Regions from separate parts of the Mycoplana sp. BE70 genome, predicted to be linked through region 1. Evidence: predicted binding sites of a transcription regulator. Region 1 holds the regulator's gene; the other holds the start of a gene.
The links. The regulator LexA, encoded in region 1, represses DNA repair genes until DNA is damaged. The targets are predictions, from matches to a motif close to TGTTCNNNNTGTGTTCNG.
Positions count from the first base shown of each region.

Region 2: a site for LexA is predicted at 1,727-1,744, ahead of J2Y48_RS19735 (ImuA family protein). Genes of this name have one in related genera too.

Region 1 is NZ_JAVDTM010000009.1:147,435-150,847, forward strand. It holds gene J2Y48_RS17735 (AI-2E family transporter) at 1-593, shown strand, start outside; gene J2Y48_RS17740 (YMGG-like glycine zipper-containing protein) at 866-1,123, shown strand; gene lexA (transcriptional repressor LexA) at 1,333-2,043, shown strand; gene J2Y48_RS17750 (ComEC/Rec2 family competence protein) at 2,024-3,413, opposite strand, start outside.
Region 2 is NZ_JAVDTM010000011.1:58,498-61,910, forward strand. It holds gene J2Y48_RS19730 (DNA polymerase Y family protein) at 1-1,002, opposite strand, end outside; gene J2Y48_RS19735 (ImuA family protein) at 920-1,678, opposite strand; gene J2Y48_RS19740 (ATP-dependent helicase) at 1,893-3,413, shown strand, end outside.

The DNA.
Region 1 (3,413 bases):
TGGAAGTGGAGGACGTCAAGCGACGCCTGCTGTTGCCGAGCGTCCAACCGCACGGTGCGCGGATTCTGGCGGCGAACAGAAGGATCGGTGCCAAGCTTCGACGCTTCATGGCCGTGCGTACGTTTGCCAGTATCCTGACGGGGTTGGTCGTTTGGATATTCGCCCGGTTCGTTGGTCTTGAGTTGGCTGCGGCCTGGGGAGCGATCGCGTTCGCCCTCAATTACATTCCTTTCCTCGGGCCATTCGTGGCGACGGTCTTCCCCACCATGTTTGCGATTGCCCAGTTCGATTCGTGGCAATCCGCAGTGTTCGTCTTCGTCGGACTGAACCTTATCCAATTTGTCATCGGCAGCTACCTGGAGCCACGGCTGACCGGTGCTTCGCTCGCGATTTCACCGTTCGCCGTGATTTTCTCCGTGTTCTTTTGGAGTTTCATGTGGGGTCTTCCGGGTGCCTTCATTGGCGTTCCCATCCTGATTTGCCTCATCGAATACGCAGCACAGGTGCCGGCGACCCGCTGGATCGCCGTGCTCCTGTCCAGTACCGTGAATGATGAAGCTGTTGCCGCTTTGGACCGCCGCGACAGGACTTGAGCCGCCTGACCGGAATGGCAGCGGATACTAGCTCACCGCGGGAACTATAACGCCGATCAACAATCGTAGTGTCAGCACAAAATCGGAAAAGCGGGCTTTTTGCCCCGTACTTGCCGGCCGCCGGTTGAGAAGAGACAGCACCAATAGCCTGCCTGGGCCGCCGCGCCACGAGCGGTTGTACCTGGCCGAAAAACCGGATTACACTTGACCGTTCGTTCGGATGGACAAGACTACGACAGGCAAGAAAATCAACGAGAGAGGAAGGAATGGACATGACCAAGATTTCCCTAGTGCTCGTTCTGGCCGGGCTCGCAGCGGTCGGCTGCACGCCAACCGAGAGGGGCGCCGGCATCGGCGCAGCCACCGGCGCCGTGATCGGCGGCGCCATCACCAATGACGTCCGCGGCGCCGCCGTCGGAGCCGCCATCGGCGGTGTTTCCGGCGCCGTCATCGGCCATGTGGCCGGACAGCCTGGTCGTTGCTACTACCGCGACCGTTACGGCCGCCGCTACGTCGCCGCGTGCCCATAACAGCCTCACCGGCCCTGTCGCTGTTGAACTGGAAAAGACCTTGTCCTTCACGAGGTCTTTTCCCGAATAATGGAAGTTCCCGCCGGGATCACGGTTGGAAATCTCGAACGAGCGCCTGCACCCTTGATTGAAATTTGCCCCCTTGCGGAACACATATGGAACAGATAGTGTCTGTTCTGGATTTGTTTCACGATTCTGGGTGACGAGCCATGCTGACCCGCAAACAACAGGAACTGCTCCTGTTCATCCACGAGCGGATGAAGGAGACCGGCATTCCGCCGTCATTCGACGAGATGAAGGATGCGCTCGATCTCGCCTCGAAGTCGGGCATTCACCGGTTGATCACAGCCCTCGAGGAGCGCGGCTTTATCCGCCGGCTGCCCAATCGGGCACGCGCGCTCGAGGTGATCAAGCTGCCCGAGGCCTATTCGCCGAGCCTGAAGGCGCGGCGCGGCTTTTCCCCGTCCGTCATCGAAGGAAGCCTTGGCAAGCCGGCGACGGCGCCCTCCCCGGCCAAGCCCGCGGCCGCGGACGGGTCGGCTTCGGTTCCGGTCATGGGGCGCATCGCCGCCGGCGTGCCGATCTCGGCTATCCAGAACAACACCCATGACATCGCGGTTCCCATGGAGATGCTCGGCGCTGGCGAGCATTATGCGCTTGAAGTCAAGGGCGACTCGATGATCGAGGCCGGGATCCTCGACGGAGATACCGTCATCATCCGCAACACCAACTCCGCCAACCCGGGAGAGATCGTCGTGGCTCTCGTCGACGACGAGGAGGCGACGCTGAAGCGCTTCCGCCGCAAGGGCGCCTCCATCGCCTTGGAAGCCGCCAATCCCGCCTACGAGACCCGCATCTTCGGCCCCGACCGAGTGAAGATTCAAGGCAAACTGGTCGGCCTCATCCGCCGTTATCACTGACCGCGTCTTCTAGGTCGAGATATGTGTTTGTCCGCCAGTCGTACAGGCGGTGCCGGCTCCAGGGGCGGTGAAGTGTCGTGACCGCGTTGCGGACGCTGTAACTTGCGCGGCCAGTCGGATCGAATGTCTGCGGCGTTATTTCAAGGGCGCCGGTGCGGCGCAGGCTGCGCGCCGAAACGAGTTGGGCCCCGGAACGGCAGGTTTCCATTCGAAGGTCTCGTGGCACGACCACGAGATCGGCACTGTCGCAGGCCGTTCCGAGAAAGGCCGGGTCCTCGACCGCGAGGACACGCCAACCGGCCGGCGCAGCACCGGCGCACCACGCCCTGCGGCGGCAGACGAATCGCTTTTCGTTGGCGGCTGTGGCGAACGCTGTACGCATGTCATCGCGCGCACGCGCCATCGCAGCAGGGTCAAGCTCCCGTTCCGCGCTCCTGCGCTGTCGCGCATCCAGGCTCGCTACTGGTGCTGCTCGGTCCGCAGAGTCCTGCGCGCGATCGATACCCGCGGCACCTCCGACCGCGGGCGCCCGTTGCGCGGCATCTTCATCGGTCAGGTACAATGGCGAACGATGGCTTTCGATGCGAAGGGCGCGACGCCATTGATCGTAGATGAAATCGGGCGGTTTCGACCGATTCGTGGCGGCCTCCCCCGCGTGACGAGCGCCACCAGCCGGCCGTCCTCCGATACGAGAAGCTCGGGCGGCGCATCCGATGGACGGACGGCCACAATGGCCACACCGAAGACGAGTGGTAGAAGGCCGATGAGCGCGAGACGGGTGCGAAGCAGGCAGATGAACCCGCCACCTGCAGCAATGAGCGCGAATGCCAGCGGGGGGCAATCTGCCGGTGACCACCTCTCCGCCCCAGCCGGCAACCCAATTGGCCATGGCGATGATCCAGTCGACGCCCCGTCCCATGATCGCCAGCGGAATGCCGTCCAGTCCGAGCGGCATGAGCAGCATGGCGATGACGGCCATCGGCATGACGATGAACGAAATGATCGGCATCGCAAGAAGGTTTCCGGCAAGGCCATAGGCCGGGATGCGATGAAAATGTCCGATGGAGTAGACGAGCGTTGCGACCCCGCCGATCAGGGACGACAGCAGAATCCCACCGGCAAACGCAGATGCAACCGAAAGGATCCGTGACCGATCACCGATCCACCTGGAGCGCCGTACGGACCAATCACGCCAGGCAGCATAGCCCGCAACCAGACCGAGGGTTGCCGCATAGGACATCTGGAAGCCGGGACCAGTGACCGCGGAAGGCGTCACCGCCAGAATGATCAGTGCCGAGAGCGCGACATTGCGCAGGCTGATGGCGGTGCGGTCGAACAGGACAGCGAACAGCATGACGACGATCATCAGC
Region 2 (3,413 bases), on a different contig from region 1:
CTTCACCGAACGCTCGGGCACGTCGGAGGCGACTGGCGCAACGCGATAAAGCCGATGCCCCCTGTTTCCGAGGATGTCGACGAGTGGCGCGAGGTCGACCACGCTCTCTTCGATCAGCGAGGATGCGACCTGACGTTCCTCAAGCGGTTCGACCATCAGCGCAAGCAGAGTCATCTTCTCGATCCCGAATCCCGGATCGATCGTCTCAATGCGATCGCAAAGAAGCTTGGATATGCGACCGGGATCGCGAACGGGTTTGGCCAGCCCCGCACGCAGATGCTGACGGGTGTTGTCGACCCGCTGGAAAACGAGATCGCATCGACGGACACCCAATCCTTGCCGCTCCAGCCGCGCGGACAACTTGCCGACGAGGCGACGGGTGTATTTGGCAATCGTCTCGGCGGCACCGATCGGCTCGGGGAAATTCCTCGACACCTCGACGAGTTCGGGGGTCCGCATCGGTTCGATCGGCTCCGCGAGACGCCCGAACATCTGGTCGAGCCGACGGGCCGGCTCTGGGCCGAGACGCAATGCCATTGGCGCGCGGGGCATCGCAGACAACTGGCCGACAGTTTCGACACCAAAGGTTCGCAGCGCCTGAACGGTCTCGGCAGGAAGCCTGAGCGCGTGCACGGGAAGCCCGGTCACCGCCTTCCCGACACTGCCAGTCGGGACAACGGTCACTTCTGTTCCATCGACGGCCACCACGGGGCTGTACTGTCGAAGCATCCAAAGCGCCAAACGCTTCAGGGTGGCCGCGTCCTCCGCAGGCGCGGCGTCGACCATGGCAAGATTGGCCACCATCGCCTGCGCCTTGCTCGCAGGCATCCCCAGCCACAATCCGAGACTGATGGCAGTGCGGTCCACCGCCGAGAGCCACCGCTTGGAGCCACTTTTCGAGACGACTGCCAGCGGTTGTTCAACCGGTATGGCTTCTGCGCCAGATCGCCTGATCCGATCCGTGGTCAGGTACGGGAAGTAGACAGACACGACCCTTGGCATCGGGGGCTCCAATTTCAAACTCGGCGCACTCGCCCGCCTTCACGCGTATCAGTTCCGCCAGCCACCTCGCCCTGCCAACGCCCGCCACTGGCAGCGGATCGGACGGCAACACGCTGATCCTCCACCGCGTGGTCGATGCCGTCGGCTGGCCATAGTCCGAGGCCTCGTTTTGCCGCCGCCAACGCCGCAGAACGATCCCCATCGAGCCTGACTTCTCGGCAGCAAGCTGCAAACGGCGGGAAGCCGTCATCGGCAATCTAACGAGTTCTGCAACGACCATTGCCAACCCACCAAAGGAGAGGCCCTCCTCCATCGCTGAAAGCACGTCATCCTCCCGGTCGCTCTCGCAGAAGGTGACCCGATCAGGATGGAGGCCTGCCTGCGAAAGAGCGGGAAAAAACAGGTCAGGCCGTGTCAGGCACCAGAGACACTTGCCTTCCGCGCGCGCAGCGATCCCAGCGACGAACAGCGCGGCGGCCGCCCCGTCGACGGTCCCGCTTCCGCCGCCTGCCACCTCGTGGAGCGCGCCAAAGGCAAGACCGCCGCCTGGCAGCCCCTGATCGATTCCCGGCGCGCCGAACGGCAGCACCTTGCGTGCGCGGGCATTGCCGTTCTCGAGCCCGGCGATGCGTTCTCGCAATTCGGCAATAACCGGATTGATCGCCAACGAAGACACGGCGCTAAAGAGCCTCCCTGGGGTTTTCAGCGTGGATCGGAACTGATGCGTTCCGTTTTTGTTCCGATTGTCCGAGCGAGTCAATCGGACCTGCGCTCGCCAAACGTGGCATTCGACGTCATTGGTCGCCGACCACTCGGTGATTTGCCAAGTTCGTCAGATAGATACGGCAGCGGTCGAGAACAGGAATTTTTTCTTATCCGCGTGGGGGCAAATGAGCGCGACCTATCTGGAAAAACTGAACGACCGCCAGCGTGAGGCGGTCGAGCACGGTGTTGGACTACCGGATGCCGTGCTTGGCGGCCCGCTGCTGATCATCGCGGGTGCCGGATCCGGCAAGACCAACACGCTGGCGCATCGGGTTGCACATCTGATCGTCAACGGGGCCGATCCGCGCCGCATCCTGCTGATGACGTTTTCGCGCCGAGCCGCATCGGAAATGGCGCGACGCGTCGAACGCATCTGTCGGCAGGTGCTCGGCGACAATGCAGCGATCATGACCGATGCCCTTGCATGGTCGGGCACGTTCCACGGCATCGGGGCACGACTGCTCCGGATATATGCCGAGCAGATCGGTCTCAACGTTGATTTCACGATCCATGACCGGGAAGACAGCGCCGACCTGATGAACCTCGTTCGCCACGAACTCGGCCTGTCGAAGACCGAGAGCCGCTTTCCGACGAAAGGCACATGCCTTGCGATCTATTCGCGTGTCGTCAATTCGGAGAGCTCGATCACGGACGTGCTCAAGGCGGCCTACCCGTGGGTGGCGGGATGGGAGGCACAGCTCAGGGAACTCTTTGCAGGCTATGTCGAGGCCAAGCAGGCGCAAAACGTCCTCGACTACGATGACCTGCTTCTCTACTGGGCGCAGACGGTTTCCGATCCGGAGCTCGCCGACGACATCGGCAATCGCTTCGACCACGTGCTCGTCGACGAGTACCAGGACACCAACCGGCTGCAGGCATCGATCCTAATGGCGCTGAAACCAGGAGGGTGCGGCCTGACTGTCGTTGGCGACGACGCGCAATCGATCTATTCCTTCCGTGCGGCAACCGTCCGCAACATTCTCGACTTCCCGAATGAGTTCTCGCCCAAGCCTGCGGATGTCATCACGCTCGACCGCAACTATCGCTCTACGCAGCCGATCCTTGCGGCGGCAAATGGCGTCATCGATCTGGCCCGCGAGCGCTTCACGAAGAACCTCTGGACGGATCGGCAATCGGAACAGCGCCCCCTTCTCGTCAGCGTGAAGGACGAAACCGATCAGGCCAACTACATCGTCGAGCAGGTGCTGGCCAACCGCGAGGTCGGCATCACGCTCAAGCAGCAGGCCGTGCTGTTCCGCTCATCGAACCACAGCGGCGCGCTCGAGGTGGAACTTACTCGCCGCAACATTCCCTTCGTCAAATTTGGGGGGCTGAAGTTCCTGGACAGCGCCCATGTGAAGGATCTGCTCGCCGTGCTGCGGTTCGCCCAGAACCCGCGTGACCGCGTCGCCGGGTTTCGGATTCTCCAGATGTTGCCTGGCATCGGCCCGCAAACGGCCGGGAAAATCCTCGACACTATTTCCGCCGACCCCGAGCCCCTGCTTTCTCTCGCCGAGATCCCGCCGCCGCCGAAGACGGGTGAGGACTGGACCGCCTTCGTTACCCTGCTTTCCGGTCTGAGGAAGGCAGGCGGTGGCTGGCCTGCGGAGATCGCCACGGCCCGTGCCTGGTACGAGCCTCATCTC